4 regions of the Sutcliffiella sp. NPDC057660 genome follow, and region 2 is predicted to be linked to each of the others. Evidence: riboswitches for the same ligand, from Rfam matches in the RefSeq annotation. Region 2 holds a riboswitch; each other region holds the start of a gene.
What was found. A riboswitch is a leader RNA that binds a small molecule or an ion and turns the genes downstream of it on or off. The one in region 2 is predicted to bind cobalamin.
Positions count from the first base shown of each region.

Region 1: linked by a shared signal. The riboswitch ahead of ACFVAD_RS05305 (ribonucleoside-diphosphate reductase subunit alpha) and the one ahead of ACFVAD_RS04060 (acyl-CoA thioesterase) in region 2 are both predicted to bind cobalamin.
Region 3: linked by a shared signal. The riboswitch ahead of ACFVAD_RS11615 (ABC transporter substrate-binding protein) and the one ahead of ACFVAD_RS04060 (acyl-CoA thioesterase) in region 2 are both predicted to bind cobalamin.
Region 4: linked by a shared signal. The riboswitch ahead of ACFVAD_RS09970 (DUF4430 domain-containing protein) and the one ahead of ACFVAD_RS04060 (acyl-CoA thioesterase) in region 2 are both predicted to bind cobalamin.

Region 1 is NZ_JBHVHV010000004.1:129,998-133,148, forward strand. It holds gene ACFVAD_RS05300 (STAS domain-containing protein) at 1-706, shown strand, start outside; cobalamin riboswitch at 828-1,022, shown strand; gene ACFVAD_RS05305 (ribonucleoside-diphosphate reductase subunit alpha) at 1,378-3,151, shown strand, end outside.
Region 2 is NZ_JBHVHV010000003.1:165,582-168,732, forward strand. It holds gene rsgA (ribosome small subunit-dependent GTPase A) at 1-43, shown strand, start outside; gene ACFVAD_RS04055 (alpha/beta fold hydrolase) at 145-933, opposite strand; cobalamin riboswitch at 1,199-1,375, shown strand; gene ACFVAD_RS04060 (acyl-CoA thioesterase) at 1,689-2,159, shown strand; gene ACFVAD_RS04065 (YwaF family protein) at 2,226-2,951, shown strand.
Region 3 is NZ_JBHVHV010000009.1:40,666-43,816, reverse strand. It holds gene ACFVAD_RS11625 (cobyric acid synthase) at 1-457, shown strand, start outside; gene cobT (nicotinate-nucleotide--dimethylbenzimidazole phosphoribosyltransferase) at 441-1,493, shown strand; cobalamin riboswitch at 1,557-1,762, shown strand; gene ACFVAD_RS11615 (ABC transporter substrate-binding protein) at 1,926-2,918, shown strand; gene ACFVAD_RS11610 (FecCD family ABC transporter permease) at 2,884-3,151, shown strand, end outside.
Region 4 is NZ_JBHVHV010000007.1:204,469-207,619, reverse strand. It holds gene ACFVAD_RS09975 (ATP-binding protein) at 1-647, shown strand, start outside; cobalamin riboswitch at 738-939, shown strand; gene ACFVAD_RS09970 (DUF4430 domain-containing protein) at 1,147-1,563, shown strand; gene ACFVAD_RS09965 (ECF transporter S component) at 1,568-2,068, shown strand; gene sigX (RNA polymerase sigma factor SigX) at 2,412-2,948, shown strand; gene ACFVAD_RS09955 (hypothetical protein) at 2,938-3,151, shown strand, end outside.

The sequences.
Region 1 (3,151 bases), on a different contig from region 2:
GGAAATAAAAGAAATCTTCCAGACTCTTATCAAATTTATTGGGAAGTACGTGCAGGACCCGGTGAATACATTATTGGATGAGGCAAAAGACTGGGGTGAATCCGTCGGGATCATGTCTGTTCAGGCTGGCGGCTCCTTGGAGAATGCATTATCCAATATGACGCTGTATAAGCGGGCACTATGGACCTTCATTCAGGAGGAAGGTGCCAAAGAAGGCATTCACCTCAATCAACTTACTGAAATTTTCATCCACATTGATGAGATTTTCAATATCATCGTCTATGGTTTCAGCCATGCATTCACTGTTGCAACCGAACAGAAGATACAGGATACCCGGACCAGTTTCATCAGACTTTCCATCCCGATCGTGCCACTTTTTGAAGGTCTTGCGGTTCTGCCTTTAGTTGGGGAAATAGATGAGCTAAGAGCAAGCATCTTGATTGAAGAGACTTTGCAGAAAAGCAAGAACTTGTCCATCAATAAGTTGATTATTGACTTTTCAGGCGTATATAATTTGGATCAGACGGTAGTGCACACATTAGATCTGCTTATCCGTTCCCTGAAATTAATCGGGATTACACCGATCATTACCGGGTTACGACCGGAACTCAGCCTGCAATTCATCTCCACTGGGGTGAGTTTGACAGATATCCAGATTACAGGTTCCATCGAACAGATTCTCCAGGATTTCCAATTGAACAAATAGGAGCCGCGGTTGTTGCAGCTCTTTTTTTATTTTTTGATTGTAATATACTTAAAGATGGATTATGATAGATTTATCAAAAAACACAAAATACAGTTATTTGAATATGCAAAACAACTACATATAGTATTAATGCGAAAAAGGTGTCTTTAACGAGACTTAATAGGGAATCCGGTGAAAATCCGGGACTGTCCCCGCAACTGTAAGTGCAGACGAATTGAATCACCACTGTATAAGTAGGCTTAACGGCTCTTATATGGGAAGGGTCAATGTAGGAAGAAGCACAAGTCAGGAGACCTGCCTTTTCGATCTAGTTTCTTATTCTTCGGGAGTTGAGATGATGAAACGGTGCTAGAAGCTTGCATGAATCAATACCCCTTCCCTATTGAGTTGGAGGTATTTTCCATGTCGTATTCTAATATCGTTTGATCCACTCAGGCCCTGGGTGGATTTTTTTTATTAGGCTCTTTTCGTAAAGTGTATTGCTTATGTCCGTAAAAAATCGGCATTTGGATTTTTTACAGCATATTTCCCTGTATTATTCAAAAGAAAATAATACTACATGGGAAAAGAGCACGAAAGCAAGTAATGTTACGTGTTTGCGTGGGATACGTCAAAAGCAACAATGCATGCGAAAACAGCCTTTTATTATTGCGAAACGGAGTGAACGGCTTATGATTACTTCAACTTTAAATAATACGAACAAGACATTGGACAGCAAGGATTGGATCCTTGGTATATTGGACGAGTTCCCCCACCTGGAAACAGAATCCTTCAATGAAAAAGCAGCTAAGCTGGTTGGAAACCAAAATACGGAAATCTATAAGCATCTAACCTTGGAGGCGATTGGCTACATTTCGGAGAGTGAGCCGGATTGGACCTTTGTCGCGGAACGGATCCTTTTGAAACAATTATACGAGGAAGCATGCAAGACACGAGGCACTGATACCCCCTATGATAATTTCCATTACCTGTTGCATTCCTTGGTGGAAGTGGGCATTTTTGATCGGGCACTTTTGGAATCATATAGCACAGAAGAAATAAAGGAATTGGAAAAGTCCATCGATCCCGAAAAGGACAAGCTTTTTACATACATCGGGCTCAAGACGCTTGCAGACCGTTATCTGTCCCGTGGCTACAACAAGGCTCTGTGGGAGCTTCCGCAGGAAAGATTCATGATTATTGCCATGACCTTGATGGCCAAGGAAGAAAACAATCGTCTTGCCCTGGTAAAAGAGGCATACTGGGCACTAAGCAACCTGTATATGACAGTCGCGACACCCACCTTCTCCAATGCCGGGAAAAGCTATGGCCAGCTATCGAGCTGTTTCATTGATACTGTGGATGATAGTTTACAAGGAATCTATGACAGTAACACAGATATTGCCAATCTATCAAAGTCAGGTGGCGGAATCGGCGTGTATTTAGGAAAAATCCGCAGTCGAGGAAGTGATATCCGAGGCTTTAAGGGTGTATCGAGTGGGGTCATTCCCTGGATGAAGCAGTTGAACAATACCGCTGTAAGTGTAGATCAACTTGGACAGCGCAAAGGGGCCATCTCTGTATATTTGGATGTCTGGCATAAGGATATATTCCCTTTTCTCGACAGCAAGCTAAATAATGGCGATGAGCGGGTGCGTACCCATGATCTATTCACAGGTGTATGCCTTCCCGATGTATTTATGGAACAAGTGGAAAGCCGTGGCGACTGGTACCTGTTCGACCCACATGAAGTAAGAAATGTGATGGGCTATTCGCTCGAGGATTATTTTGATGAACAAAAAGGCGAGGGCAGCTTCCGTGATAAGTATTGGGAGTGTGTGCACCATCCTTCCCTGCATCATGATAAGGTGCCTGCCATCGATGTCATGAAAAGCATCATGCGGGGCCAGCTTGAAACAGGAAGTCCGTTTATGTTCTATCGTGACGAGGTCAATCGTACGAACCCCAACCATCACCTTGGGATGATCTATTGCACCAACCTTTGTACAGAAATCACCCAGAACCAAAGTGCCACCACCACGAACCAGCAATTTGTAAAGGACGGGGCGATAGTGACGGTGAAGACACCAGGGGACTTTGTTGTATGCAACCTCTCCTCCATCAATCTTGCGCGGGCAATCCCTGCAAAAGTCCTAAAAAGATTAGTAGCAATTCAGGTCCGGATGCTCGACAATGTCATTGATCTTAACAACATTCCGGTCCTTCAAGCAAAGCTGACCAATGAGAAATACCGTGCGATCGGATTGGGAACATTCGGATGGCATCATCTTCTTGCCTTGGAGGGAATCAAATGGGAAAGTGAAGATGCGGTACAATTTGCAGACTCACTCTATAGAGAAATCGCCTTTTATACGATTGGGGCAAGTGCAGCCTTAGCAAAGGAAAAAGGGGCATACCCAGCATTTGAAGGCTCCGATTGGCATACGGGAGAGTATTTCAGTAAAA
Region 2 (3,151 bases):
ATGGAAGAAAATCTCGACAAGTGTGAAAAGTAAGAAGAAATAGCATGCAAAAACACAAGGAAATGGCTCCTTGTGTTTTTTAATTGGAAAAGAAATGGAGCCTATGAAAAAGAAGCTGAACACCAAGTTCAGCTTCATCACCATCTATGCAGTAATCTGCACCTTGTTTGCACTCTTCATAAAGGAAACAGCAAGATCATTGAATTTTTCACTTTCTTCAATATTGCAAACATGACCGCAATTTTCGATGATTTCCATTGTAGCGTTTTCTTCGTTGGCTGCATATTTCTTTGTGCTTTCCAGGAACATGTGGTCTTCAGAACCCGATATATACAGCTTCGGGATTTTGTTTTCAGTCTCAGCCAATCTATCGTAGGTGGTGTACCCGTTCAGTCCGGATAATACCCACCCCAGATAAGCTTCTTTGGAGAGTTTATAAGCTTCCTTGATGAAAGCTTTCCGGGAATCTGAGTGATTGCTTTTTGGTAACAGTACTCTCGCAAAAATTCTATAAGGAACCATATGAGGGAGCATTTTTCTCAGTGGATAAAAGACGGAAAGTCGGCAAAGGAACTCCCCCCATTTTTTTAACTTTGGCGTAGCGCCTCCTAAAATCATCGACTTGATTGAAGAGGGTGAGCGCAGCGCAATTTCCTGCATAATAATGGTGCCAAGTGAAATGCCAACAAAATGGGCGGATTTTATTTTTAAGATATTCAGAATTTCAAGGGTTTTATCGGAAGAATACTCAAATAGATCCACACCTTTTGGATATGGAGATTTTCCATGTCCCGGTAAATCTAGTAAAAGTACATTATATTCGGAACGGAAGGGCTTCAATTGCTTGTAGAAAATGGAGTAGTTTCCTCCAAATCCATGGAAGAGCACAATCCATTCTTTTGATGTAGGGTGAATGAGTGTTTTATAGAACATAGGTTTCCTCACTTATGTTGCATATTTATATTTAGGAATACATACCCGGTTAATGGGGTAGAAAAACTTGCAAGTTTAAGTATACACACTAATACAGCCTTTTCTCAACCTTCTTTTTCTTACTATTTTGTGACAATGGAACCATGTATGGGGTATCGCACTATTCTTTGAGGCACTTCCCTTCAAAATACGCGTCGAAAATCTACAGAATATTCATTTACTAGAAGATATTGTTTAATGGTAGAATATAGTGGCAATATCAATTTAATCATCCAATCAATTAGATGTGCACGCACTTAATAGGGAATCTGGTGAAAGTCCAGAACTGTACCCGCAACTGTAAAGCTGACGAAATAGAGAACCCACTATTACTTTTGAGTATGGGAAGGGCTAGATTAGGGAGAAGCTAAGTCAGGAGACCTGTCTGATTGATGAAGTACTATCTTCTTCGGGAGGTGAGAGATAGAACGAGGGATCGAAATGAAGGCTTTTTTATCAAGGCTTCTTTCTGCATCCGTCTTTCACTCATCCTTTTGCAGGGTGAGTTTTTTTAATTGGCACTTTTAAACACCGCTGTTGATTTCCGCACTAGGCTGCGCTTTCCGCGGGGCGGTGCTGGCGCCTCCTCGGGCTTCGCCCTGTGGGGTCTCCAGCCTACCGCTGCCTCCCGCAGGAGTCTTCGCCTATTGCTCCAATCAACAGCTAGATACACCAAACATCTCTTGTTTTTTACTAATGAGGAGGATTATTAACTTATGAATACCAACAATTCCGTTTCATCCGATCAATCAAGGACCATACAGACAAGGTTGGTTCTGCCGCCGGATACGAATCATATGGGTACCATTTTTGGAGGAGTGATTCTATCCTACATAGATGAAATTGCCGCAATTACTGCTATGAAGCATTCCAGGAACGTAGTTGTGACTGCTAGCATCGACCAAGTGACTTTTCTTTCACCTGCGAAGGTCGGGGATATTCTGACTCTCGAGGCGATAGTGGCCTCCACAGGGAGGACATCCATGGAGATTTTTGTAAAAGTGGAAAATGAAAATTATGAAACAGGTGAAAAAACGACAACCACCACATCTTTTTTGACGATGGTGGCAAAAGGAAAAGATGGAAGGCCAACTCCGGTTCCAGGAGTAATTCCTGTGACAGATGCAGAAAAAATGCTTTTCAACAGTGCTTCAGAGCGCAAAAAGAAACGTCTGGAAAAAAGATAGCAGGAATTTAGCGTGGTTTAGTAGAGATATGGAAGAAGAAATGAACATGAAAGGCGGTGGTGAGAAGTGGTCGATTCATATACTGACCCGAATGCTCTAATGGAAGGGACACTACTCTTGTCATCGTCCCATATATTAGCGCTGGTTATCGCATTGTCGCTCATTTTACTGTTGTACTTTCTACGCAATGGAAAATACACCAATGTGTATGCTAGGTGGGTCATTTTTGGATGCCTTCTATTGTCAGAGGCATGGCTGAACTATTGGTATATTACGACCGATATGTGGAATACAAGCTACACCCTCCCTTTTCAGCTATGCTCCATCAGCTTGTATCTGTGCATGTGGATGCTTTTTACCAGGCAAACCTGGACATTTGAAGTGGTATATTTCCTGGGACTTGGTGGTGCGCTACAGGCATTGCTTACGCCAGAGCTTTTTTATGATTTTCCCCACTTTCGTTTTCTGCATTTCTTTGCGGCACATATTGCCATCATCCTGTCGGTTTTTTATATGCTATGGGTGGAAAAGAAGTCTGTTACAATAAAATCCATGTGGAAAGCGTTTGGCGCGCTACAGCTTATTGCCATCCTGGTATTCTTTATTAATAAGCAAACTGGAGGAAACTATATGTTTCTGGCCAGGAAACCTTCAAATGCCAGCATCATCGATTTGCTCGGACCATATCCATGGTACATCCTTTCGCTGGAATTGGTGGTTATCGTCATGTTTCTCATTCTTTACGCCCCACTACTGATTCTGAAAAAGAAAGCTTCACAAACTATAGACTAGGAAAAAGCATAATAAAGAGGCTGGGACAAAAGTGTTTTAGCCTAAGTAAAAACCGAACTAATTTGAGTTTTCGTTCAAATTAGTTCGGTTTTTTAAAAGTATTAAAATATGCATTTAGGTTTTAGATTACTCTAGCGGTTGATTGGAGTGCAAGACGAAGACTCCTTGAAAATGCGAGCATTTTCTGCGTGCGATGCATG
Region 3 (3,151 bases), on a different contig from region 2:
TAAGCAGGCTCCGGGATTAGGGTTTATTCCCATGAATACCACTATCACGGTCAATAAAACAACCATCCGCTCCGAAGGGGTCATCACAATTCAAGATAATACATTTCCTGTTTCCGGCTATGAAATACATATGGGAGAATCGCATTTTGAATCAGGGTGTGATCATTTAATCGAACTGGACGACAGGGTAGAGGGAGTATGGAGTGAGGATCGGCTGATCATGGGGACTTATTTTCACGGGATTTTTCATAACGACGAGTTCAGGGAGTTCCTCCTAAATGAATTAAGGGTTAAAAAAGGATTGGATCCAATAATCGAAAGGGTCTCTTTTGCCAAAAAAAGAGAAGAATCCTTTGACCGGTTGGCGGATGTTGTGAGGGAACACATTCAATTGGATGCAATCTATCAAAAAATGAAGGAATTTCAGAAAGGTGCCTGCCATGTTAAAGATATGTGAGAAAATACAACCAGTTGACAAAAATATTGGGAATGAGGTGCGTGCTTATTTAGACACCTTAACAAAACCTATCGGAAGCTTAGGAATGGTGGAGGAATTGGCAATTCAGCTCGGGGAGATCACTTCCAGCCGTTTTCCGACGGTTTCTCCTCCTGGTGTGATCGTATTTGCTGCGGACCATGGGGTGGCAGGAGAGGGAGTTTCTGCTTATCCACAAGAAGTTACTGTCCAGATGGTACATAATTTCCTGAATGGCGGAGCTGCGATTAATGTGCTGGCAAAACAGATTGAAGCCAAGCTTGATATTGTCGATATTGGTGTAGCAGGTGAGATCGCAAGGGAAGGGCTCATCTCAAGAAAAGTCCGTTATGGTACAGGGAACTTTTTAAAGGAAGATGCCATGAGTCCGGATGAAGCGCTGGAAGCCATCCAAGTGGGTATGGACGTCGCAAATGATATGATTCAACGGGGAGCAAAGTGTCTATTGCTAGGGGAAATGGGAATAGGCAATACAACAAGCAGCAGTGCTATCCTATCTGTGCTTCTCGGGGAAAATAATCTGGAGAGAATAGTAGGTACAGGTACTGGAATATCCGTGCAGCAGATCAAGCATAAGCAGCAGGTGATCAAACAAGCCATTGAAAATCGCCATCCTGATCCAGGAGATCCATTGGATATATTGTCGAAGCTTGGTGGACTCGAAATAGCAGGAATGATAGGAGCAATTTTTGCTGCAGCCGAAAAGAGAATTCCAATTTTAATAGATGGATTTATTAGTACAGTATCGGCGGTATTAGCGGTAGAAATGTGCCAGCATATCAGAGGATATTTGATAATCGGCCATCAATCAAAGGAAATTGGGCATAGGCGTGCCTTGGAGCTGCTGAAAAAGAGGCCACTGCTTGATTTGGAATTGAGACTTGGGGAGGGATCGGGTGCTGCCCTCGCGTATCCTATCGTGGAGGCTTCAGCCAGGATCCTGAAGAACATGGCCACTTTTTCCGCTGCAGGAGTATCGGAATCGACCATCTCCTGAAGCGGAAAAATTAAATTTACAAGAGTATGAAGTTAAACTATAATGACTTTTAGAATAAAAAAACGAATATTAAGACAAATAGGTTCCTTAAATGTTCATGACAATGAAATTTAAGGTGAAAAGGGAAGTTGGTGCAAGTCCAACACGGTCCCGCCACTGTAAGCGCTGAGGAAAGCTAACGTATCTCCACTTTGCATGATGATGCATGGGAAGGAGTAGCCGACTGATGAAGTGCAAGTCAGGAGACCTGCCTATGTTGTTTTTAAACACCTTCGAGGAAAGGGATGTTTAAAGTGCGTGGTTATTCAGAGACCATTCCTATTTTGCCAGTCTCATTGACAGGGAATATAGGTGCATTTTTACGTTCAACGCTTTCCTTTTGGATAGCGTTTTTTTATTTGCCAAAAAAGCAGAAAAAGGGGAAGAAAAAACATGAAGCAATTATGGAAAAAGTGGAGCATTATTACGCTAATAATGACAATGGCAATTTTAGCGGGATGTGGAGTGAATGGGACTGATACGAACAAGCAGTCAAGTGGCGAAGTAAATGAATCTGCTGCGAATGAAGTGCAAGGAACGGAAGGGAAGCAATTTCCTGTCACCATCAAAGATGAAACCGGCGAGGAAATTGTCATCGAAGCGGAACCGGAATCTATTATTTCCCTACAGGCCAGCAGTACTGAAATCTCTTATGCATTAGGATTAGGCGATAAAATGGTGGGGGTTTCCGACTATTGCAACTATCCACAAGAAGCACTGGAAATAGAGAAAGTTGGGGCGCAGGACATGAATGTCGAGCGTATCCTTACACTACTACCGGATATTGCCCTTGTGACGGACTATCATTTGGAAACGCATGCTGAAATATTGTCCCAGTTTGAAGAAGCTGGTATTACGGTCATTGTTATTGGCAGTGAGACTTCTTTTGATGATGTCTACGAAACAATCGATCTGATCGGTACTGCTACAGGTAAGAAGGCTGAGGCCAAAGAGCTGGTTTCCGATATGAAAGAACGTCTTGAAACGGTGAAGGAAAAGGCAAAATCTGTAACGGATAAAAAGAAAGTGTGGGTCGAGGTATCACCGGCTCCGGATATTTTCACAACAGGCCAAGGAACGTTTATGCATGAAATGCTGGAATCCATCCAAGCAGAAAATGCAGCAGGCGACCAAGAAGGCTGGGTCAAGATGACCGAAGAAGAAATCGTTCAATTAAATCCTGATGTGATTGTCACCACGTACGGATACTATGTGGAAAGTCCAAAGGAAACGGTGATGGCACGTAATGGCTGGGCCGAGGTTCCTGCAATAAAATCTGGAGAAGTACATGATGTGGATAGCGATATGGTAACGAGACCTGGTCCTCGTTTAATTGAAGGGGTGGAAACACTTGCAAAAATCGTTTATCCGGAAATATTTAACTAATAAGCTCGTTTGGCTCTATATAGGATGTGGAGGGTTTGTACTTGGTGCAGCCCTCCTTGGTCTATTAAGCAGTAGTGTAACCATTCCGATCACTACCGTCCTCCATATTGTCCTGGAAAATGGTTTTGGGCTGCGGTGGTTGGAGGAAGTCCCGAAAAATGAAGAGATGATCATTTGGAATATCCGCTTTCCCAGGGTCCTTCTTGCCCTTTTTGTGGGAGCTTCATTGGCGT
Region 4 (3,151 bases), on a different contig from region 2:
AACTGCGTACACCGATTTCCATGCTGCAGGGATACAGTGAAGCAATCGTCGATGATATTGCAGGAACGGATGAGGAGAAAAAAGAGCTTGCATCTGTCATCTATGATGAGTCGTTGCGCATGGGGAGACTCGTTAACGATCTTCTAGACCTTGCGAGAATGGAAGCAGGCCATATTTTACTGAACTATGAAGAAGCTAATGTTGCAGTGTTTGTGGAAAAAATAATTCGCAAGTTTCAGGTGCTGTCAAAGGAAAAGAACATCAGTCTAAGTTACGAGATGACTGGACAAGGCAAAATCGCATTTGATGTAGATAGAATGGAACAGGTTTTGACCAATCTCGTTGACAATGCGATCCGTCATACGGAAAAGGGCGGAAAAATTACGATCTTAGTCAATTTGTCGGATCTAGGTTTGAAAATGGATGTAAAAGACTCCGGCCACGGTATTCCTGAAGAGGATCTGCCGTTTGTGTTTGAACGGTTCTATAAAGCGGACAAAGCTCGTACAAGAGGACGAGCAGGGACAGGTCTCGGCCTTGCCATTGTAAAGAATATTGTCGAAGCACATAATGGCCAGATCTCCGTTCATTCGAAATGGAATGAAGGAACGACATTTTCCCTGTTTATTCCACGAACAATGAGGTAATATGTTTAACATTAGCGAATAATCTTGTTTAGTATGAAACATTTTCTTGTCAGCAAGGGACATATTGTGTAATATGAAAGCTAGTTAATTGAATAGTTTTGAAGATGTGGTGTCACCTCGGTGACTTAAAAGGGAATTTGGTGAAAGACCAAAACTGTCCCCGCAACTGTAAATGTGGACGAAATGAGATAACCACTGTATGATCCGGCTTGAGAAATCAGGCTGCCATATGGGAAGGCTCAAAGTAGGGTGAAGCATGAGTCAGTAGACCTGCCAATTGTCTAAACTTAGTTTCAATGCTTCGGGGGTTGAGTGAGAGAGACGGCGTTTATTTATACGTGCTTTTTATGCCGTTTACACCTCATCCTTCATATTGGATGAGGTTTTTTTGTTTGCTTCAGAAGTGAGTTAACAACAAGAGGGGACTTATTTTTCCAGCGGGGGGATGAACAAACCATCTTGCAGTTTTACCTACTACATACATAAGGGGAAATGACACATGAAGAAATTCTTACTGACACTATTAGCAGCATTTATATTGGCACTGACAGGATGCGCATCAGGGGGAAATAATACGAACTCCAACTCCTCAACAGAAGCGCCGGTAGAGGAGAAGCAGCAGGACCAGCTCGAAACGACCATCAAGCTGACAAAGGATGGAGAAGATGTAATCAGTGAGAAAACTCTGGAATTTGAAGAAGGCGAATCATTGATGGAAGTCATGGAACGTAACTTCGAATTGACCCTGGACGATACCAAGGAATTTATCGTTGGGATTGATGGGGTAGAGTCGGATACAGCCAACTCCTATTTCTGGACATATAAGGTGAATGAGGAAGAAATCATGGTCGGTGCAAAAGAATACGTGCTCAAGGCAGATGATGTTGTACACTTCGACTATGCAAAGTGGGAATAGTTTTATGCCTACTAAAAAGCTTGCTTTATTAGGGGTGCTCATCGCTTTATGCGTAGTGGGGCGGATTGCTTTCGCCTCCATTCCTAATGTTCAGCCTGTTACAGCAATCATCATCATCTGTTCATTTTGGATGGGGCCGGTGACAGGATTGATTCTGGCTTGCGGCAGTACGATTGCCTCCAATATGGTGCTCGGAAGCGGCACATGGACGGTCACCCAGATCATTGCATGGTCGATTATCGGGTTGATGAGCGGAATGATCGGCAAATGGTTCCATAAGACACCTGTCGTCATTTTGGCAATCTATGCAGGCGTTTGCGGACTTTTGTATGGTTTTGTCATGTCACTTGAACGTTTGGTAGTTGGCAAGCTGTTTTGGCCTTACTATTTGGCAGGAATTCCATTCGATGTGAACCATGCGATTGGGAATGTTGTATTTTTCATTATACTATTTCCAGTGTTATCGAAGCTGCTGAAGGAACGGGCGGCGTATATGCTTCAATGAACAGAAGGGGAGCCTTGAAAAGGGCTTCTTTTTTTTGGAGGTAAGGCGAACCATCTTGTTCCATTTCCGTCCACTTCTTCTGAACTGACCTGTCCCAGAATTCCACAAAACCAAACAAAAAAGGTGCTCAAAGACCCCTACAAAGTTGACTGACCCTCCATTATAATAAAACAATATGGACTGATTTTCCTATTAAATATAAAAAAGATTACCTTCAAAAATACTATGAATATTTTCCTGAAAATTCCTAAAAGAATATAGCCAAACTGTAACTTTTGTCATATATTTGTAATGTAACTTTTTTAATATAGTATACGACTAATCTAATGAACGGAGGGAAAGGATGAATACGGTTTTTCAAGAGCTCTATGAAAAATATCACCATGATGTCTTTCAGTTTTTATTTTATATGGTAAAAAACAAAGAGCATGCCGAGGACCTCGTTCAAGAAGTTTATATAAAGGTTTTGCGTTCTTACGATCGGTTTGAAGGAAAGAGCAGCGAGAAGACTTGGCTTTTTTCGATCGCCAAGCATGTTGCGATTGATTCTTTCCGAAAGCAGAAGGGTTGGAAAAGTAAACTACTTGAAACTTTTGACTGGAGCACACAACAGGTAAAAGATCATGCACCACTGCCTGAAGAGATAGCTTTACAAAATGAACAGGTTCAACAAATGTACCGGTGTCTGGATAAATGTAAGGTGGATCATCGTCTTGTCCTCGTCCTGCGGTACATACAAGCCTTATCGATCCAAGAAACAGCCCAAATATTGGGGTGGACGGAAAGTAAGGTGAAAACGACTCAACATAGGGCTTTAAAGGTCCTGAAGGCTCATATGGAAGAACTCCAAGAGAAAGGGGGGAACAGTAATGCGTCATAAACAGCATATGGAGGAAGAACAACTGGAAAAGCTTTTGCGGCAAATGCCGAGAGTGAAAGATGACCGTGACCCAAAACAAATATATCGTGAAGTACATGTTGGCCTAAATAAAAAAACACGCTCCTTTAACGTGATGCCTGCGCTTGCATTAGCCGCTGCGGTATTGATTTTCGCCATTATCTCACCTTTATTCCTGCAGAACA